Regions from separate parts of the Streptomyces sp. NPDC058045 genome, predicted to be linked through region 1. Evidence: predicted binding sites of a transcription regulator. Region 1 holds the regulator's gene; the other holds the start of a gene.
The links. Region 1 encodes HrcA, which represses chaperone genes, less so after heat shock. Its sites were predicted from a motif close to TTNGCACTCNGNNNNNCNGAGTGCNAA; they were not measured.
Positions count from the first base shown of each region.

Region 2: groL (chaperonin GroEL) is a predicted target of HrcA. The motif match lies at 4,321-4,347, and genes of this name have one in related genera.

Region 1 is NZ_JBHVRR010000002.1:161,999-172,709, reverse strand. Features, by position in the region: gene ACFVST_RS02430 (AMP-dependent synthetase/ligase) at 1-1,412, shown strand, start outside; gene hemW (radical SAM family heme chaperone HemW) at 1,480-2,721, shown strand; gene ACFVST_RS02420 (DUF3097 domain-containing protein) at 2,992-3,792, opposite strand; gene ACFVST_RS02415 (MBL fold metallo-hydrolase) at 3,828-4,622, opposite strand; gene hrcA (heat-inducible transcriptional repressor HrcA) at 5,053-6,069, shown strand; gene dnaJ (molecular chaperone DnaJ) at 6,070-7,203, shown strand; gene ACFVST_RS02400 (nitronate monooxygenase) at 7,282-8,367, shown strand; gene ACFVST_RS02395 (16S rRNA (uracil(1498)-N(3))-methyltransferase) at 8,364-9,119, shown strand; gene ACFVST_RS02390 (S41 family peptidase) at 9,217-10,711, shown strand, end outside.
Region 2 is NZ_JBHVRR010000044.1:8,037-18,747, reverse strand. Features, by position in the region: gene ACFVST_RS23005 (trehalose-6-phosphate synthase) at 1-485, opposite strand, end outside; gene ACFVST_RS23000 (glucosyl-3-phosphoglycerate synthase) at 548-1,501, opposite strand; SAM riboswitch class I at 1,673-1,829, shown strand; gene thrC (threonine synthase) at 1,847-3,139, shown strand; gene ACFVST_RS22990 (ubiquitin-like small modifier protein 1) at 3,229-3,507, shown strand; gene ACFVST_RS22985 (cold-shock protein) at 3,936-4,139, shown strand; gene groL (chaperonin GroEL) at 4,537-6,162, shown strand; gene ACFVST_RS22975 (hypothetical protein) at 6,335-6,760, shown strand; gene ACFVST_RS22970 (winged helix-turn-helix domain-containing protein) at 6,757-7,071, shown strand; gene murQ (N-acetylmuramic acid 6-phosphate etherase) at 7,097-8,116, opposite strand; gene ACFVST_RS22960 (MurR/RpiR family transcriptional regulator) at 8,181-9,137, opposite strand; gene ACFVST_RS22955 (hypothetical protein) at 9,281-9,745, shown strand; gene ACFVST_RS22950 (DUF4031 domain-containing protein) at 9,759-10,025, shown strand; gene ACFVST_RS22945 (GNAT family N-acetyltransferase) at 10,128-10,711, opposite strand, start outside.

The DNA.
Region 1 (10,711 bases):
CCGCGGGCGAGCCGGAGGACTGGGTACTGGGCCTCGCCGAGCTGGAGGCGCGCGGCGCGGCGTATCTGGAGAAGCACCCCGATCTGATCAAGGAGCGGGTGTCGGCCATCACCGCCGACCAGTTGGCCACCCTGATCTACACCTCGGGCACCACCGGCCGCCCCAAGGGCGTCCGCCTCCTGCACGACAACTGGTCGTACATGGCGAAGGCCATCCATGCCACGGGCCTGCTGTCCGGCGAGGACGTGGCGTATCTGTGGCTGCCGCTGGCGCATGTCTTCGCCAAGGTCCTCATCGGCGGTCAGATCGAGATGGGCCATGTCACCGCGGTCGACGGCCGGGTCGACAAGATCATCGAGAACCTGCCGGTGGTGCGGCCGACGTATATGGCGGCCGTGCCGCGCATCTTCGAGAAGGTGTACAACGGCGTCGCCGCCAAGGCGCGAGCCGGCGGTGCCGCCAAGTTCAAGATCTTCCAGTGGGCCGCCGGGGTCGCCCGCGAGTACGCCAGGACCACCCAGGACAACTTCCGCCGTACCGGCCGGGCCACCGTCCCCGCCTCCCTCGCCGCCAAGCACAAGCTCGCGGACAAGCTGGTCTACGGCAAGCTGCGGGAGGCCTTCGGCGGGCGGCTGCGGGCCTGCATCTCCGGTTCCGCCGCCCTCGCCCCGGAGATCGGCTACTTCTTCGCCGGCGCCGGAGTGCACGTCCTGGAGGGCTACGGTCTCACCGAGTCCTCCGCCGCCTCCTTCGTCAACCCGGGAGAGGCCTACCGCACCGGCACCGTCGGCAAGCCGCTGCCCGGCACCGAGGTGCGTATCGCCGACGACGGGGAGATCCTGCTGCGCGGCCCCGGCATCATGCACGGCTACCACGGGCTGCCGGAGAAGACCGCCGAAGTCCTGGAGCCCGACGGCTGGTTCCACACCGGGGACATCGGCGAGCTGTCCCCCGACGGCTACCTCCGCATCACCGACCGCAAGAAGGACCTCATCAAGACGTCCGGCGGCAAGTACATCGCGCCCGCCGAGGTCGAGGGCCAGTTCAAGGCGGTCTGCCCCTATGTCTCCAACATCCTGGTGCACGGCGCCGACCGGAACTTCTGCACCGCGCTGATCGCCCTGGACGAGCCCGCGATCATGGCGTGGGCCGCGGAGAACGGCCTGGAGGACCGCGGCTATGCGGAGGTCGTCGCCGCGCCCGCCACCGTGGAGCTGATCGACGGCTATGTGCAGCAGCTCAACGAGGGCCTTCAACGCTGGCAGACGGTGAAGAAGTTCCGGATCCTGCCGCGGGACCTGGCCATCGAGAAGGGCGAGATCACCCCCAGCCTCAAGGTGAAGCGCCCCGCCGTCGAGCGCTCCTTCAAGGACCTCATCGACGAGATGTACTCGGGCACCCGCGAGGCCTGAGCACCGCGCCCCCGTCCGACCGCCCGGCCGCGTCGGGCACCGGCCCCCGTACGGGACAATGGGAGGTATGCCTTCCGCACTTCCCGACGGTGAGCCCGTGCCCGACGACGGGGCGCTGCCCCCGCAGGCACTGGCCGGTGCCGCGGAGCGCCCCCTCGGCTTCTATCTGCATGTCCCGTACTGCGCCACCCGCTGCGGCTACTGCGACTTCAACACCTACACCGCCACCGAACTGCGCGGCACCGGCGGAGTGCTCGCCTCCAGGGACAACTACGCCGACACCCTCGCCGGTGAGATCCGCCTCGCCCGCAAGGTCCTCGGCGGCGACCCGCGTCCCGTGCGTACCGTCTTCGTCGGCGGCGGCACTCCCACCCTGCTCGACGCGGGGGACCTGGTGCGGATGCTGGACGCGATCCGCGCCGAGTTCCCGCTCGCCGAGGACGCCGAGATCACCACCGAGGCCAATCCGGAATCCGTCGACCCGGCCTATCTTGCGACGCTGCGGGCCGGCGGCTTCAACCGGATCTCCTTCGGGATGCAGAGCGCCCGCCCGCACGTACTGGAGGTCCTGGACCGCCGGCACACCCCTGGCCGTCCCGAGGCATGTGTGGCGGAGGCGCGTGCGGCCGGCTTCGACCATGTCAACCTCGACCTGATCTACGGCACCCCGGGAGAGAGCGACGAGGACTGGCGGGCCTCCCTGGACGCCGCCCTCGGCGCCGGACCCGACCACATCTCCGCCTATGCGCTGATCGTCGAGGACGGCACCGGTCTGGCCCGCCGGATCCGCCGCGGTGAGATCCCCATGACCGACGACGATGTGCACGCCGACCGCTATCTGATCGCCGACGAGGTCCTGGCCGCGGCCGGCTACGACTGGTACGAGGTGTCCAACTGGGCGGTGGCAGACGGTGGTTCGGCGGCCCGCTGCCGGCACAACGAGCTGTACTGGCGCGGCGCGGACTGGTGGGGCGCCGGGCCGGGCGCGCACAGCCATGTCGGCGGGGTCCGCTGGTGGAACGTGAAGCACCCCGGCGCCTATGCGGCGGCGCTCGCGGCGGGCGGCTCCCCGGGCGCCGGGCGCGAGGTCCTCTCCGCGGAGGACCGCCGCGTCGAACGCGTCCTGCTGGAACTGCGCCTGCGCGAGGGCTGCCCCCTCTCCCTGCTGCGCCCGGCGGGCCTGTCCGCGTCCCAACGCGCCCTGTCCGACGGCCTGTTGGCCCCCGGCCCGTACGAACAGGGCAGTGCGGTACTGACGTTGCGCGGGCGGCTGCTGGCGGACGCGGTCGTACGGGACCTGGTGGACTGACCCCCGTACCGCCGCGCGAAAGCCCCAACCCCCGTACGGCCGACCCGTGTTGGGTCCCTAGGCCGTGTCCGGAAAGTCCCTCCCCCAGCCTCCGGCCGGGAGGTGCCCCAGCCCCGCGACGCCTGGCACGCACTCTCGCCGCACCGGTCAAATGCCCAAGTAAGTCCAGTACGAGGGCATTCGGCCGGCAGGCCGAGAGCACGCACCATGGGGGCACCTCCCAGCCGCCAGGCTGGGGGAGCCGCGGGGCCGCCCTCCGGGTCAATACACCTAGGGCGCCGTCACGAAGTCGATGATCTCCTCCACGCGGCCCAGCAGCTCCGGCTCCAGGTCCTTGTAGGAGTGGACGTGGGAGAGGATGCGGGACCAGGCGGCGCCGGTGTTCTCGGGCCAGCCGAGGGCCCGGCAGACACCGGTCTTCCAGTCCTGCCCGCGCGGCACCCGCGGCCACGCCCCGATGCCCAGCGACGAGGGCTTCACCGCCTCCCACACGTCGATGTAGGGGTGCCCGACGACCAGGGCGTGCTCACTGGTGACGGCGGCCGCGATCCGGGACTCCTTGCTGCCGTCGACCAGGTGGTCCACCAGGACACCGAGGCGGGCGTCGGGGCCCGGCGCGAACTCGGCGACGATCGCCGGGAGTTCGTCCACGCCCTCCAGGTACTCGACCACCACGCCCTCGACGCGCAGGTCGTCGCCCCACACCTTCTCGACCAGTTCCGCGTCATGCCGGCCCTCCACATAGATCCGGCTCGCCCGCGCCACCCGCGCCCGCGCGCCGGGCACCGCCACCGATCCGGAGGCGGTGCGGGTGGGGCGTGCCGGGGTGCCGGTGGCGCGTACCAGGGTGACGGGGCGGCCCTCCAGCAGGAAGCCGCGGGGGGCCAGGGGGAAGACGCGGTGCTTGCCGAAGCGGTCCTCCAGGGTGACGGTCCCGGCCTCGCAGCCGATGACGGCGCCGCAGAAGCCGCTGCCGGGTTCCTCCACCACGAGGCCGGGCTCGGCCGGTACCTCGGGGGCGGGCTGCTGTCTCTTCCAGGGCGGAGTCAGGTCCGGCGAGTACGCACGCATTCGGCCGACGATAGGAAGAGTGGGCCGTCCGTGGGCTACGACACGCCGAAACGCAGGGCGAGTTGATCACGCTGGCGCCGGACGAATCCGGCGTCCACCACGGCCCCGTGGCCCGGTACATAGCGTGCGTCGGGCCCGCCGAGGGCGAGCAGCCGGTCCAGGGCCTCCGGCCAGCGGGCCGGGATCGCGTCGGGTCCCGCCTGCGGCGGCCCGGACTCCTCCACCAGGTCGCCGCAGAAGACGATCTCCGGGGCGCCGTCCTCGGCGGGCACCAGCACGGCCAGGTCGTGGGCGGTGTGCCCGGGGCCGACATTGGCCAGCAGCACCTGGCGGCCGCCGCCCAGATCGAGCGTCCACTCACCGCTCACCGCATGTCGATGGACACCGGCCTCCCCGGTGGCGGCGGCGGCTTCGGCGGCGGCCGTCGCCTCGGCCTCCGGCACCCCCTGCCGTACCGCGTCGGCGGCGAGTTCGGCGAGGCCGGTGGCGCCGGTCAGCAGCCGGTCCGCGCCGACCGCGGTGTACACCTCGGCGCCGGGGAAGGCGGGCGCGCCCAGTACATGGTCGAAGTGCGGGTGGGTGAGCGCGAGTTGGGTCACCCGGGGGCCGTCCGGGCCGGCCGCGCCGGGCACCGTGGCGAGCAGCGCCTCGGCCTCGGCGCGCAGCCGGGCACCCTCGGCGAGGGTGGCGCCCGCCTCGACGAGGAGGGCGGCGCCCCGTCCGGCGACCAGCCCCGCGGTGCAGTCCCAGTGGGGCAGCCGGCGGCGGGCGACCCGGGGGGTGAGCCATTCCCAGGCACCGGGGTCGGGGGCGGGAGCCGTGCGTGTCATACGACGACGCTATCCCGCGCCCTGGGGCCTGTCGTCAAACTCCCGGCTGCCCCGCGACGCCATGCACGCTCCCCCAGCTACCGCTGGGAGGCGCCCCCACTCGCCGCACCGGGCAAACGGGCGCCCGGCCGGCACACCGAGCGCACGCACCGTGGGGGCACCTCCCAGCCGCCAGGCTGGGGGAGCCGCGGCCTGATCCACGAAGATCGGGGAGACGCCCCCTGGCCCGCCGGCCCGGTCCGCCTGTACGGGTGTGATCGCCCGCCCTTGCCGGGGGCGCACCCCTCGGCCGTACACTGGGCCGGGGAAGGCTGGCACTCGTCCGCGGTGAGTGCCAGTGACGGTGCCGGGCTCGCGTCAGGCGGGGCCGGTGGTGTCTGGCACCAGACCGCGGAAGACCGCGGGGCTGTCGATCCGGGAGGTGTGCGCGGTGCTCAGTGAACGCAGGCTCGAAGTGCTGCGTGCCATCGTCCAGGACTATGTGGGCACCGAGGAGCCGGTCGGTTCCAAGGCACTGACCGAGCGGCACGGGCTAGGCGTCTCCCCGGCCACCGTCCGCAACGACATGGCGGTCCTGGAGGACGAGGGGTACATCGCGCAGCCCCACACCAGCGCCGGCCGCATCCCCACCGACAAGGGCTACCGGCTCTTCGTGGACCGGCTGGCCGGCGTCAAGCCGATGACGGCGCCGGAGCGGCGCGCGATCCAGAACTTCCTGGACGGCGCGGTCGATCTGGACGATGTGGTGGCCCGTACGGTGCGGCTGCTGGCGCAGTTGACCCGGCAGGTCGCGGTGGTGCAGTACCCGTCGCTGACGCGGTCCACGGTGCGTCATGTGGAGTTGCTGTCGCTGGCTCCGGCGCGGGTGATGCTGGTGCTGATCACCGACACCGGCCGGGTCGAGCAGCGCGTGGTGGACTGCCCGGCGCCGTTCGGCGAGAGCCCGCTGGCGGATCTGCGGGCCCGGCTCAACAGCCGGGTGGCGGGCCGCCGTTTCACCGATGTGCCGCAGTTGGTGCAGGATCTGCCGGAGGCCTTCGAGGCGGAGGACCGCGGTACGGTCTCCACGGTGCTCTCCGTCCTGCTGGAGACGCTGGTCGAGGAGACCGAGGAACGGCTGATGATCGGCGGTACCGCCAATCTCACCCGTTTCGGACATGACTTTCCCCTCATCATCCGTCCCGTGCTGGAGGCGCTGGAGGAGCAGGTCGTGCTCCTCAAGTTGCTCGGCGAGTCGACGGATTCGGGCATGACCGTACGGATCGGTCACGAGAACGCCCATGAGGGACTCAACGCAACGTCCGTGGTGTCGGTCGGCTACGGTTCGGGCGGCGAGGCAGTAGCCAAGCTCGGCGTGGTCGGCCCGACCCGCATGGACTACCCGGGAACGATGGGAGCAGTACGCGCAGTGGCACGTTACGTCGGACAGATCCTGGCGGAGTCGTAGGTGGCCACGGACTACTACGCCGTACTCGGCGTGCGCCGCGACGCTTCCCAGGACGAGATCAAGAAGGCGTTCCGGAGGCTCGCCCGCGAGCTGCACCCGGACGTCAATCCGGATCCCAAGACCCAGGAGCGGTTCAAGGAGATCAACGCCGCCTACGAGGTCCTGTCGGATCCGCAGAAGAAGCAGGTCTACGACCTGGGCGGGGATCCGCTGTCGCAGGCCGGGGGCGGTGCGGGCGGCTTCGGCGCCGGCGGCTTCGGGAACTTCTCCGACATCATGGACGCGTTCTTCGGCACCGCCTCGCAGCGCGGGCCGCGGTCCAGGACCCGGCGCGGCCAGGACGCGATGATCCGCCTCGAAGTCGAGCTGAACGAGGCCGCGTTCGGCACCACCAAGGACATCCAGGTGGACACCGCGGTGGTGTGCGGCACCTGTAGCGGTGAGGGCGCCGCGCCGGGCACCTCCGCGCAGACCTGCGACATGTGCCGCGGCCGCGGTGAGGTCTCCCAGGTCACCCGTTCCTTCCTGGGCCAGGTCATGACCTCGCGGCCGTGTCCGCAGTGCCAGGGTTTCGGCACCGTGGTGCCCACCCCCTGCCCGGAGTGCGCGGGCGACGGCCGGATCCGTTCCCGCCGCACCCTCACCGTGAAGATCCCCGCCGGTGTGGACAACGGCACCCGGATCCAGTTGGCCGGCGAGGGCGAGGTCGGACCCGGCGGCGGCCCGGCCGGCGATCTGTATGTGGAGATCCACGAGCTGCCGCACTCGGTGTTCCAGCGCCGCGGGGACGATCTGCACTGCACGGTCACCATCCCGATGACGGCGGGCGCGCTCGGCACCAAGGTGTCGCTGGAGACGCTGGACGGGATGGAGGAGGTCGACATCCGGCCGGGCACTCAGTCCGGGCAGTCGATCCCGATGCACGGCCGCGGCGTCACGCATCTGCGGGGCGGCGGGCGCGGTGACCTGATCGTCCATGTCGAGGTCACGACGCCGACGAAGCTCGACGCCGAGCAGGAGCGGGTGCTCAGGGAGCTGTCGAAGCTGCGCGGCGAGGAACGGCCTACCGGTCATTTCCAGCCAGGGCAGCAGGGCCTGTTCTCGCGGTTGAAGGACGCCTTCAACGGCCGGTGACGTAGGTGACTACCTCTGGCATATGCCAGACGTAAGGCTGGTTTCGGACGGACGCGGGGGACATGGCACCATGCGGGCATGTCCCCCGCGCTGACCGATCCTCCCTTCCTGCCGGTCGCCCGCCCGATCGTTCAGGCACCCATGGCGGGCGGTGTGTCCCACCCCCCGCTCGCCGCCGCCGTCTGCGAGGCCGGTGGCCTCGGCTTCCTCGCCGCCGGGTACAAGACGGCCGACGGCATGTACCACGAGATCAAACAGTTGCGGGGCCTCACCTCCCGTCCCTTCGGCGTCAACCTCTTCCTGCCGCAGCCCCTCTCCAGCGACCCGGCCGCCGTCGAGGTCTACGCCAACCAGCTCGCCGGTGAAGCCACCTGGTACGAGACCGAGTTGGGCGATCCGGACAGCGGGCGGGACGACGGCTACGACGCCAAGCTCGCCGTCCTCCTCGACGACCCGGTGCCCTTCGTGTCCTTCACCTTCGGCTGCCCCAGCTCCGAGGTGCTCCAGTCCCTCGCCCGTGCCGGCACCCGCACCGTGGTCACCGTCACCTCCCCCGCGGAGGCCCTCGCCGCCGAGGCCGCGGGCGCCGGGGCGCTGTGTGTGCAGGGCGTGGAGGCGGGCGGCCACCAGGGCACCCACCGCGACCTCCCCGAGAGCGAGGGCGCCGGCTCCGGCCTGCTCACCCTCCTCACCCAGGTACGGGAGGCGGTGGCGCTGCCGCTGCTGGCGTCCGGCGGGCTGATGCGCGGCGCGCAGATCGCCGCCGTGCTCGCGGCCGGGGCCGAGGCCGCCCAGCTCGGCACCGCCTTCCTCGCCTGCCCCGAGTCCGGCGCCCACGATCTGCACAAACAGGCCCTGACCAACCCGCTGTTCACCCGTACCGAACTCACCCGCGCCTTCTCCGGCCGGCCGGCCCGCGGTCTGGTCAACCGCTTCGTCCGCGAGCACGGCCGCTACGCCCCCGCCGCCTACCCGCAGGTCCACCACCTCACCGTGCCGCTGCGGAAGGCGGCCGCCCGGGCCGGTGACGCGCAGGGCATGGCGCTGTTCGCCGGGCAGGGCCACCGGCTGGCCCGCGCCATGCCCGCCGGGCGCCTGGTCGATGTGCTCGCCGCCGAACTCGACCAGGCCCGCTCCGCCGCCGCCCAGAGCGAGGGCGTATGACCGCCCCCGTCTTCGTCACCGGCGATCTCGCCCAACTGCCCCCGGACGGCGCCCCGTTCGTCCTGGACGGGCCCGAGGGGCGGCACGCCGTCTCGGTGAGGCGGCTGCGGCCCGGCGAGGCACTCGTCCTCACCGACGCCGCTGGCTGCTGGGCCCCCGCCGAGGTGCTCGCCACCGAGGGCAAGGACCGGCTGCTGGTACGCCTCGGGCCGGTGCGCGAGGAGCCCGCCGCCCGCCCCCGGATCACCGTCGTCCAGGCCCTGCCCAAGGGCGACCGCGGTGAGCTGGCCGTGGAGACCATGACCGAGACCGGCGTCGACCGCATCGTGCCGTGGTCCGCCGCCCGCTGCGTCACCCAGTGGAAGGGCGACCGCGGGCAGAAGGCGCTCGGCAAGTGGCGCGGCACCGCCCGGGAGGCCGGGAAGCAGTCCCGCCGGGTGCGGTTCCCGGAGGTCACCGAGGTCATGACGGGGCGTCGGGTCGCGGAGCTGCTGGCCGGTGCGCGGCTGGCCGCCGTCCTGCACGAGGACCCGGCGCACTCCGGCGAACCCCTCGCCACCACCGCGCTTCCCGAGGACGGCGAGATCGTGCTCGTCGTCGGTCCCGAAGGCGGAGTGTCACCCGAGGAGATCGCCCTCTTCACCGAGGCCGGCGCCCGCGTCTGCCGCCTCGGCCCCACCGTGCTGCGCACCTCGACGGCCGGGACCGCGGCCACCGCCCTCCTCCTGGGCCGCACCGGCCGCTGGTCGTAGGGGCCGGCCCGGGACCGCCACCGGAGGAGAACCGATGGAACTCGCCAAGTGATCAGAACCGGTCACCTGCCGCCGCCGGGCTGCCTAGGCTGACGGTGTGACACAGCCTGGGTACCTTCGGTTTCCGCATCTGCACGGCGAGTTGCTCGCCTTCACCGCTGAGGACGACGTCTGGATCGCCCCGCTCGACGGCGGTCGCGCCTGGCGGGTGAGCGCCGACAACATGCCGGTCGACCACCCCCGTATCTCGCCCGACGGCACCACCGTCGCCTGGACCTCCACCCGGGACGGGGCGCCCGAGGTGCTGGTGGCGCCCGTCGACGGCGGGCCCGCCACCCGCCTCACCCACTGGGGCAGCAACCGCACCCGCGTCCGCGGCTGGACCCCGGACGGGCGGGTCCTCGCCATCACCACCCACGGCCAGGCCTCCATCCGCCGCACCTGGGCCCGCGCGGTCCCCCTCGACGGCGGCCCGCACACCACCCTGCCGTACGGCCCGGTCGGCGACGCGGCGTACGGGCCGGACGGGCGGGTGCTGCTGCTCTCGGTGACGATGGGCCGGGAGGCCGCCTGGTGGAAGCGGTACCGCGGCGGCACCGCGGGCAGGCTGTGGATCCAGCAGCCCGCGGACGGCGAAGTCCCGGACGCCACACCGGAGTTCACCCGTATCCACCAGGACCTCGACGGCAATATCGAGTACCCGATGTGGGTCGGCGGGCGGATCGCCTTCCTCAGTGACCACGAGGGCGCCGGCGCCGTCTACTCCTCCCTGCCCGACGGCGGCGACCTGCGCCGCCACACCCCCGTCGACGCCCCCGTCGAGCCGCTGCCCGGCCACTACGCCCGGCACGCCGCGACCGACGGCACCCGCGTCGTCTACACCGTCGCCGGCCGCCTCCACCTCCTGGACGACCTGGACGGCGCCGAACCCCGCCCGCTGGACATCCGCCTCGGCGGGCAGCGCACCGACCTCGCCCCGCACCCGGTGAGCGCCGGCCGCTGGTTCGGCACCGCCTCCCCGGACCACACCGGCCGCGGCAGCGCCGTCTCGGTACGCGGCGCGGTGCACTGGGTCACCCACCGCGAGGGCCCCGCCCGCGCCCTGGCCGCCGAACCCGGCGTACGCACCCGGCTGCCCCGCACCTTCCGCGCCGACGGCGAGGAGCACGTGGTGTGGGTGACGGACGCCGAGGGCGACGACGCGCTGGAGTTCGCGCCCGCCACCGGCACCGCACCCGGCGCCACCCCGCGCCGGCTCGCCGCGGGCCGCCTCGGCCGCGTCCTCGGCCTGGCGGTGGCCCCCGACGGAGGCAGGGTCGCGGTCGCCTCCCACGACGGGCGGGTGCTGCTGGTGGAGCGGGACAGCGGCGAGGTCCGCGAGGTCGACCGCGGCGAGTACGGCCCCGCCACCGGCCTCGTCTTCTCCCCGGACTCCTCCTGGCTGGCCTGGTCCCACCCGGGACCGGAACCGCTGCGCCAGTTGAAGCTCGCCGGCACCGCCGACCTCACCGTCAGCGAGGCCACCCCGCTCCGCTTCCGCGACTTCGCGCCCGCCTTCACCCTCGACGGCAAGCACCTCGCGTTCCTCTCCG
Region 2 (10,711 bases), on a different contig from region 1:
AGCGCCAGGTGGTAGTCCTGCACCAGCACCGCGGCCCGCGGCGCCGCGTCCTCGGCGAGCGCCTCCGCGAAGGCCCGGTTGTAGGTCTCATAGGCGGCCCAGCGGCGCCGGAACGCGGCGTCGAAGACCGGTTCCAGCGGCGTCTGGTACAGCATGTGGTGCACAAACCAGAGCACCGAGTTGGCGATGCCGTTGTACGCGTCGGCGTGCACCGCCGGGTCGACGGTGAGCATCCGCACCCGCTGCCCCGCGGTGTCCCCCGGGTCGAGCCGCCCGTCGTCGGTGGCGGTCGCGGCCCGCCGGTCGCCCTCGCCGAGCGCGGCGCACACCCACAGGGCGTCCGTCTCGGGGCCGATCGCGGAGAGCCCGGAGACCAGGCCGCCGCCACCGCGGTGGGCGGTCAGGGTGCCGTCGTCCGCGGGGCGGTAGGCGACCGGCCCGCGGTTGGAGGCGACGAGGACCTGCGCAGCCTGAGAATGACCCATACCCGGAACCTAGCCACCGCGCCCGGCCACCAAACCGCCGCGGACCGGGCCTCCGGAGCCCTCTACGCGGCGTCCCGGGAGGTGTACTCCGTGATCGAGGCCATCGGCGGCCGCTCCTCGGTGTCCACCGGGAACGTCCGCGGTTCGAAGCCGTTCTCGCCGCGTACGTACTGGGTGAGCTCCGGCCGCAGCAGATGCCCGCGGGCAAGCCGGACCTGTGCCGTGCGGTAGATCGCCGCGGACATCCGCCCCAGCGCCTGCCCGTCCTGGTGCCGGTGGCGCCGCACCCCCACATCGACCTGGGCCAGCGCGTCCAGGCCCACCGTGTGCAGCGCGTCCACCAGCAGCCCCAGCTCCACGCCGTAGCCCACCGGGAACGGCAGCCGCTCCAGCAGCGAGCGGCGGGCCGCGTACTCGCCGCCGAGGGGCTGGACGAAACCGGCCAGTTGCGGCCAGTGCATATTGAGCAGTGGGCGCGCCACCAGCTCGGTGACCCGGCCGCCCTGCCCGCCGCCGGCCGCGGCCGCCAGTGGCCGGTCGTACATCGCCTTCACCAGGTGGACCTCCGGGTCGGTGAGCAGCGGGCCGACGATGCCGGTGACGAAGTCCGCGGAGAACTCGGTGAGATCGGCGTCCACGAAGCAGACCACGTCCCCGCCGGTGACCAGCAGCGAGCGCCACAGCACCTCGCCCTTGCCGGGCAGGGCGGGTATCCGCGGCAGCACCGAGTCCCGGTGCACCACCCGCGCCCCCGCCGAGGCCGCCACCTGTGCCGTACGGTCCGTGGAGCCCGAGTCCAGTACCACCAGCTCGTCCACCAGCGGGGCGGCCGGCGCCATCAGTTCGCGGCGGATCACGGTGGCGATCCGGCCGACCGTCGCCTCCTCGTCGAGCGCCGGCAGCACCACGCTCACCGTGCTGCCCGCCGCCCGCTTCGCGGTGAGCAACTGCTGCATCCCGCGGTCGCGCACCGACCAGGAGCGCCTGGTCAGCCAGCGCTCGACCTCCTCCAGCACCGTTCTTCTCCCTCTCCCCGCCCGCCCGGCTGTGATCCATCTCGCGCTTCGGACGGCTGTCTCAACCCTCCGGGCCTTCGGTTACAGTCTTGAACAACGCGGATGACCGTCGCATGTCGGGGTCGGTCCGTGCCAAACGCACCGGATCACCCGCTGATCCCGGAGCCATACCGCTCATCCAGAGGGGCAGAGGGATACGGCCCGTTGAAGCCCCGGCAACCCTCCAGCCGGTTCTCGTTCCGACCGCGTCACGGTCCACCGCGGGGCCCCGGCTAGGGCAGGTGCCAATTCCGTCTCGTGGCGAGATGCGCCGCGGGGAAGATGAGGAGAGAGGGCCTCGCCACCATGGCTGTGCAGACAGTGAGCCGTTCCGACGACGCGACTTCCGTGGACCTCGGTCCCGCCTCCGGACTCTCCTGCCGGGAGTGCGGCGAAAGGTTCCCGCTGGGCCCCGACTTCGCCTGTGCGAGCTGTTTCGGCCCTCTGGAGGTCGCCTACGACCTCCCGCTGGGCGACCCGGAGGCACTGCGCCGGAAGATCGAGTCGGGCCCGGACAACCTCTGGCGGTACGCTCCGCTGCTGCCCGTCCCCGCCGACGTCGCCGAGAAGCCGAATCTGAACCCGGGCTGGACCAAGCTGGTCAAGGCCGACAACCTCGCCCGTGAACTGGGCGTCACCGGCGGCCTGTTCATCAAGGACGACTCCGGCAACCCGACGCACTCCTTCAAGGACCGCGTCGTCGCCCAGGCCATCGAGGCCGCCCGCGCCTTCGGCTTCACCACCCTCTCCTGCTCCTCCACCGGCAATCTCGCGGGCGCCGTCGGCGCCGCCGCGGCCCGCGCCGGCTTCCGCTCCTGCGTCTTCATCCCGCACGACCTGGAGCAGGGCAAGGTCGTGATGGCCGCGGTCTACGGCGGCGAACTCGTCGGCATCGAGGGCAACTACGACGACGTCAACCGCTTCTGCTCGGAGCTGATCGGCGACCCGCTCGGCGAGGGCTGGGGCTTCGTCAACGTCAACCTCCGGCCCTACTACGGCGAGGGCTCCAAGACCCTGGCGTACGAGATCTGCGAGCAGCTCGGCTGGGAGCTGCCGGACCAGCTCGTCATCCCGATCGCCTCCGGCTCCCAACTCACCAAGATCGACAAGGGTCTTCAGGAGCTGATCAAGCTGGGCCTGGTCGAGGACAAGCCGTACAAGATCTTCGGTGCGCAGGCCGAGGGCTGCTCCCCGGTGTCCACCGCCTTCAAGGCCGGTCACGACGTGGTCCGCCCGCAGAAGCCGGACACCATCGCCAAGTCCCTCGCCATCGGCAACCCGGCCGACGGCCCCTACGTCCTCGACATCGCGCGCCGCACCGGCGGCACGGTGGAGGACGTCGACGACGAGCAGGTCGTGGACGCGATCAAGCTACTGGCCCGCACCGAGGGCATCTTCGCCGAGACCGCGGGCGGGGTGACGGTCGGTGTGACCAGGAAGCTGATCGAGGCGGGCGCCATCGACCCGGCGCTCACCACGGTCGTCCTGAACACCGGCGACGGCCTGAAGACCCTGGACGCGGTGGCGCCGACCACCGGGCCGACGGCGACGATTCGGCCGAACCTGGAGGCGTTCCGCGCCGCGGGACTGGCCGGCTGACGGGTTCGGATTCATCCCCGCGCCCCGGAACGGTGCCCTGACGGGCAGCCATCAAGGGGCACCCCCACGAGATTTCTGAGGTGAGATGTATGAGCGTGAAGGTCCGTATTCCCACGATTCTTCGTACCTACACCGGCGGACAGTCCGAGGTGGTCGCGGAGGGGGCGACGCTGAGTGAGGTGATCGCCGATCTGGAGAAGAACCACACCGGGATCGCGGCCCGAGTCCTGGACGACCAGGGCAAGTTGCGCCGTTTCGTCAATGTGTATGTGAATGACGACGACGTCCGTTTCGAGCAGGGGCTGGAGACGGTGACGCCGGACGGCGCGGGCGTCTCGATCATCCCGGCCGTGGCCGGCGGCTGCTGATCTGTCAGGGGCCGGATGGTCCCCCGCGGTCACGAATTGCCCCCTCCGCTCTATTACAAGCGGAGGGGGCAATTCTGCATGGTTGAACGCGGTAAGGTTGGGGAACACGCCTTGCCCGCCGCGACGGACGCCTGCCGGAGCCGGGCTGAACTGCGGTAAGAAGCAGTCAAATTGCTCTGTTCTTTTAGGCGTTTCACGGCCTTTGCCCGGCCCGACTTGCCCCGGAACTCCATGAATTCTCCTCATACTTCCGTTCTGGCGCTCCGAGATTTCTCGTTCGGATGACCTGTTGCAGACGGCAGTTGGACAGATACATTCAGCCGCGGTCGAGGCGTTCCGGCGCACACCTCCATTCACTGGGGGGTGAGTTCTGACCCGGGTCCGCGAAGTGCGGTCCTGTGCAAGGGCCAGTAATAGGGGAGTTAGGCATGGCTCAGGGCACCGTCAAGTGGTTCAACGCGGAGAAGGGCTACGGCTTCATCGCGGTCGACGGTGGTGCGGATGTATTCGTCCACTACAGCGCGATTCAGATGGACGGCTACCGCACCCTGGAGGAAGGCCAGCGGGTCGAGTTCGAGATCTCGCAGGGCCAGAAAGGACCGCAGGCGGACATGGTCCGCGTGGCCGGCTGAAGCGCCGACTGAAGAACAGCGATCTTCACAGAGGGTCCGCACCCCGCCCGGGGTGCGGACCCTCTCACGTGTCCGGGGACGGCCCCGCGCCCACCCCTCAACGGCTTCGCTGCGCGAAGTCTCCTTGCGCCCTCCCGTCGCCCGGCCACCGCCCCTCAACGGCTTCGCTGCGCGAAGTCTCCTTGCACTCTCTGGTGCCGAGTGCTAATCATTGGCGTTAGCACTCTGAAGGTGAGAGTGACAGAAGGACCGGGTCGGTGAGGCCCGTCGGCCGGGTGGGGCAAGGAACCACGCAGGCAGGCAGGCCGTCCGTCGCGGGCGCCAGCGCGGTCCGGAGCAATCGCCCCCATGCTCGTGGCAGGGCACGGGGGGACCTGTCCCGGGAGGACCACTTCACATGGCCAAGATCATCGCGTTCGACGAGGAGGCACGGCGCGGCCTTGAGCGCGGCATGAACCAGCTCGCCGACGCCGTCAAGGTGACCCTGGGCCCCAAGGGCCGCAACGTCGTCCTTGAGAAGAAGTGGGGCGCCCCCACGATCACCAACGACGGCGTCTCGATCGCCAAGGAGATCGAGCTGGAGGACCCGTACGAGAAGATCGGCGCCGAGCTGGTCAAGGAGGTCGCCAAGAAGACGGACGACGTCGCCGGCGACGGTACGACCACCGCCACCGTTCTCGCCCAGGCGCTCGTCAAGGAGGGCCTGCGCAACGTCGCCGCGGGTGCCAACCCGATGGCCCTCAAGCGCGGCATCGAGAAGGCCGTCGAGTCCGTCTCCGCCGCCCTGCTTGAGCAGGCCAAGGACGTGGAGACCAAGGAGCAGATCGCTTCCACCGCCTCCATCTCCGCCGCCGACGTCCAGATCGGCGAGCTGATCGCCGAGGCCATGGACAAGGTCGGCAAGGAAGGCGTCATCACCGTCGAGGAGTCCCAGACCTTCGGTCTGGAGCTGGAGCTCACCGAGGGTATGCGCTTCGACAAGGGCTACATCTCGGCGTACTTCGCCACCGACATGGAGCGTATGGAGGCGTCGCTCGACGACCCGTACATCCTGATCGCCAACTCCAAGATCGGCAACGTCAAGGACCTGCTGCCGCTGCTGGAGAAGGTCATGCAGTCGGGTAAGCCGCTGCTGATCATCGCCGAGGACGTCGAGGGCGAGGCCCTGTCGACCCTGGTCGTCAACAAGATCCGCGGCACCTTCAAGTCCGTCGCCGTCAAGGCCCCGGGCTTCGGTGACCGCCGCAAGGCCATGCTCGGCGACATCGCCATCCTCACCGGCGGCGAGGTCATCTCCGAGGAGGTCGGCCTCAAGCTGGAGAACGCCGGTCTGGAGCTGCTGGGCCGCGCCCGCAAGGTCGTCATCACCAAGGACGAGACCACCATCGTGGACGGCTCCGGCTCCGCCGACCAGGTCCAGGGTCGCGTCAACCAGATCCGCGCCGAGATCGAGAACTCGGACTCGGACTACGACCGCGAGAAGCTCCAGGAGCGCCTGGCGAAGCTGGCCGGCGGCGTGGCCGTCATCAAGGCCGGTGCGGCCACCGAGGTGGAGCTCAAGGAGCGCAAGCACCGCATCGAGGACGCCGTGCGCAACGCCAAGGCGGCCGTCGAGGAGGGCATCGTCGCCGGTGGTGGCGTGGCCCTGCTCCAGGCCTCCGCGGTCTTCGAGAAGCTGGAGCTTGAGGGTGACGAGGCGACCGGCGCGCAGGCCGTGAAGCTCGCCCTGGAGGCCCCGCTGAAGCAGATCGCCGTGAACGCCGGCCTTGAGGGCGGCGTCGTGGTGGAGAAGGTCCGCAACCTCACCCCGGGTCACGGCCTCAACGCCGCGACCGGCGAGTACGTGGACCTGGTGGCCGAGGGCATCATCGACCCGGCGAAGGTGACCCGTTCCGCGCTGCAGAACGCCGCCTCCATCGCCGCGCTGTTCCTCACCACCGAGGCCGTCATCGCCGACAAGCCGGAGAAGGCCGCCCCCGCGGGCGCCCCGGGCGGTATGCCGGGCGGTGACATGGACTTCTGATCCGTCCCGACGGATCGGCCGGTCCCGCGCAGAGCGCAACCGAGGGCGGCACCCCTTCCTCACGGAGGGGTGCCGCCCTCGGGCGTTTCCGGCTGCCGCCCGGGGCACCAAGAGGCCGGCCCTTTTGAAGAAAGTACTTGCCAACTCGGAAAGTACTTGCCATGGTGTGGGTATGGCGATGAACGAGATGGATCCGGCCGCCGCGCTCGCGCAGGCGCAACAGCTCAAGACATCGGTGGACCGGCGCTCGCACTGGGTGGTCCGCTATCAACTGGCGTACGGGACGGTCTCGTTCGCCATGGTGCTGACCCTCGGGCTGCTGAGAGGGCCGCTGGGCGTCGGGCTCAGCATGGGCCTCTGGATGTCGGCGATCCTGGTGCTGAGCGTGTACGCGGCACGGCAGCCGGTCGCGCACCGCGGGATGGCCGCGACGCACGGCGTGATGATCGGCGTCTGGGCCGTGCTGTACGGGATCGTGCTCGGCTTCGGTGTCGCGTTCTTCCGCGGCGAGCTGGTCTGGTGGCTGCCGGGCGCGGTCCTGGTGGCGCTGCCCGGATTCGGGGCGGCCTGGGTCACGGCCAGGCGGGTGCGGGCATGAACCATCCCCGGCACGCGCTGGACGAGGTGATCCACTCCCCGGTCCGGTTCTCCATCGTGGCGACGCTGGCGGCAGCCGAGAAGGCGGAGTTCGGCTACGTCCGCGACGCCGTCGAGGTGAGCGACTCGGTGCTGTCCAAACAGGCCGCCACGCTGGAGAAGGCCGGCTACGTCAAGGTCACCAAGGGGTACGTCGGCAAGCGCCCGCGGACCTGGCTCTCGCTCACCCCCCAGGGCCGCGAGGCGTTCACCGCGCATGTCGAGGCCCTGCGAGCGGTGATCGAACGCACCGGAAACCCCGCTCCCACCTGACGTCCCGCCGCCGGTGGGGCCGCGACTACCCGTCGAGGGCCCGGCGGAGGTGGCCCCCCGTGCCGGTGAGGAGGGTGGTCGCGGTGGGGGCGTCCACGTCGGCGAGGATCATCAGGATGGCGGTTTTGACCTCGCCGTCGGCCGCGGTGAGTGCCGTCTCGATGGTCTCGTCGGAGGCGCTGGTGGCGAGGGCGACGATGCGGCGGGAGCGGGCGCGCAGCTTCTCGTTGGAGGCGCGGACGTCCACCATCAGGTTTCCGTAGGTCTTGCCGAGGCGGATCATGGTGATGGTGGACAGCATGTTCAGCACCAGCTTCTGCGCGGTGCCCGCCTTCAACCGGGTGGAGCCGGTGAGGAGTTCGGGGCCGACGACGACCTCGATGCCGTGTTCCGCGGCGGCGGCCAGCGCGCTGTCCGCGTTGCAGGACAGGCCGACGGTGAGCGCGCCGAGCCCCCGGGCGTGCTGCACCGCGCCGATCGCGTACGGGGTGCGGCCGGAGGCGGAGATGCCGACGACCACGTCCCGTTCGGTGAGCCGTAGCGCGTCCAGGTCGGCCGCGGCCAGGTCCCTGGAGTCCTCGGCGCCCTCGACCGAGGTGACCATCGCGCCGGGGCCGCCCGCGATCAGGCCGACCACCTCGGCCGGGTCGGTGTTGAAGGTGGGCGGGCACTCGCTGGCGTCGAGGACGCCGAGGCGGCCCGCGGTGCCGGCGCCCGCGTAGATCAGGCGGCCGCCGCGGGCCATCCGTTCCGCGGTGCCGTCGATGGCGGCGGCGATCCGGGGCAGTTGTTCGGCCACGGCGGCGGGCACGGTGGCGTCCTCGCCGTTCATGATGCGGGCGATCTCGGCGGTGGACAGCCGGTCGATCTCGGCCAGTTCGGGGCGGAACGCCTCGGTGGTGAGGGTCTCCAGCTCGGCTCGCAGCTCGCGGTACTCGCCGCCGTCCCCGGGGTGACCGGAAGTGTCGGCGGGTCCGGAGGTTCCGGCGGCGTCGGGGGTACCGGGGTTTCCGGAGTGCCCGGAGGCGTCGGTGGTGGAGGTCATCTGGTGTGGCTCTTTCCGGTGCATACCGTGGGGTTCGGCGGGGGTGTGGGGGGAGGGGCCCGGGTCAGCGGACGCCGGGAGTGCGGGGGGCGTGCCGGTGCGCCAGGGCCTCGTAGGTGGCGGAGAGCGCGGGGGCGGCCGTCTCGTAGGTGCGCTGTGCCACGCCGACGAACAGGCAGTCCACGACGAGGAGTTGGCTGGTGCGGGAGGACATCGCGGCGGGGCGCAGCTCGCTCTCGCGGGCGGTGGAGGTGGTCAGCACATGGTCCGCGTACTGACTGACCGGGCCGTCCGGGCGGCCGGTGATGGCGATGGTGGTGGCGCCCCGCTCGAAGGCCACCCGCAGCGGCTCGATCACATCGACGGTGGACCCGGAGTGGGTGATGGCGATCGCCACGTCCTTGGTGCGCAACTGCACCGCGTTGGTCACCGCCAGATGCGGGTCGCCGTGCGCGTGCGCGATCAGGCCGATCCGCAGCAGCTTCTGCGCCAGGTCCTGCCCGACCAGGGAGGAGGCGCCGATGCCGTAGATGTCGGTACGGCGGGCCGCGGCGAGACTGGCGACGGCGGCGCCGAGCTGCACCGTGTCCAGGGCGGCGGCCGTGTCGGCGAGGGTCTGCTGCTCGTCGTAGGCGAGCTTGGCCACCACATCGGCGATCGGGTCGTCCACCGCTATGTCCGCGGTGACGGCGGGGGCGCGGCCGGACTGCTGCTGGGCGGCGAGACCGGCCAGCGCGAGACGCAGATCCCGGTATCCGGGATAGCCGAGGAGGCGGGCGGTGCGCACCACGGTGGCCTCGCTGGTGCCGGTCAGCTCGGCGAGACCGGTGACGGTGAGGGCCGCGCAGCCCGCCGGATCACCCGCGACGGCCTCGGCGACGCGCTGCATGGACCGCGTCATCGACGGGCCCAGGGTGCGCACCTTGGCGGCGAGCGCCGCGGACGGCGGACCCTCCCAGGCCCGGGAGGAGGCCCCGGACGCCGGGCTGCCTGCGAAAATTTCCTTCACGTCATGGGTCACATGATGAAAGATATTTTCGCGCGGATTCGCGGTCAAGGGGTGCTCCGGCTCTCGTTACGGTCGGCCACCAAGTGGTCGGGACCTCTGGTGGGGGTGGAGGGTGGCCCGGCGGAACGCGCGGCGGGTGGCGCACAATGGAGGACATGGCTCCCACCGACCCCACCGACCCCGCTGACCGGACCGGCCCCGCTGACCGGACCGCCCCCGCCGGCTCCTCCGGCTCCGCCGCGACGCCCGCGCTGGAGCGGGTGCTGCACGCGGCGCGGGCCCTGGTGATCGCCGATCTCGTCGCCGGTGCCGTCGCCGAGGCGGACGTGGTGTCGATGGTGGAGGACTCGGTGACCCAGCGGCGCTGGTGGGTGGAGCAGTGGCCGGAAGGCGCCCCCTATGTGGCGGGGCTCGTCGCCCAGGATGTCCAGGACGCGCTGCTGGAGCGGTACGGGCGCTGGCCGCTCTGCCCGGTCTGCGGCTCCGGCGACCCCCATGCGCTCGACGTGGAGCCCGAGTTGGGCCCCGACCCGCACTGGGTGTGCGCCAAGGCGGGGGTGAAGGTGGCCGCGGTCGGCGGTCTCGCCCGAGTGCCGGGGCACGGCCCCGCCGCCCCCTGAGCGCCCGCCGCCGATGACGCTCTATATCGACCCGCCGACCTGGCCGGGCCACGGCCGCCTCTGGTCGCACCTGGTCAGCGACGCCTCCTTCGCCGAGCTGCACACCTTCGCCGCCGCCCTCGGCGTACCCGGCCGCGCTTTCGAACGGGACCACTACGACCTGCCCTCGCACCGGTACGCGGACGCGGTACGGGCCGGGGCGGTCGAGGTCAGCAGCCGGGAGGTGGTCCGGCTGCTCACGGAGGCGGGACTGCGCCGCCCCAAGGGCCGCCCCGTCTGAGGCAGTTGGACCGCCGGACCGGGAACGGGCGGACAGCGCCGGGTGGTTGGGGCAGCCGCAGGCCAACTCTCCCCACGCACGGGGCTGTTGTGCCCGGTGCCCTCAGCCCATGAAGCCGTAGACCAGCATCGGGGTGCCGTCCTCGGTGGGGGTGGGGTGGGGGCCGTCCGTGAGGGGGAGGAAACCGGCTCGGGTGACCACCTGCTGGGAGGCCGTGTTCGCCGGGTCGATCACCGCGTGCAGTATGCGCAGGCCGGGCTGGGTGAACGCCCAGGCGCCCAGGGTGCTCAGGGCCTCCGTGGCGTAACCCTGATTGCGGGCGGAGGGGGCCAGGTCGTAGCCGACCTCCGCGCGGCCCTGCTCGTCCGGGGCGCCGTGGAAGCCGATGCCGCCCAGGGCCCGGCCGTCCTCCCGGCGCACGATGGCGTACACCTCCCAGCCCGGGCGCAGCGTCCCGTCCTCGTATTTGCGGCGCAGCATTCCGCTGGCGCCGCGGGTGCCCTCGAAGGGGCCGTCGGCCACCCAGTCGAAGCCGCCGTCGCCGCCGAGGTGGAGATCGGTGGCCGCGGCGACCGTCAGTTCCCGCAACTCGATGCGCTCGCCGGGGATCACCAGGGGGTTGCGCCACCGCCAGTGCCCGGTGCGCGGGCGGTCCGGGAGCTCGCCGCGGCCCGTCGCCCAGAGCA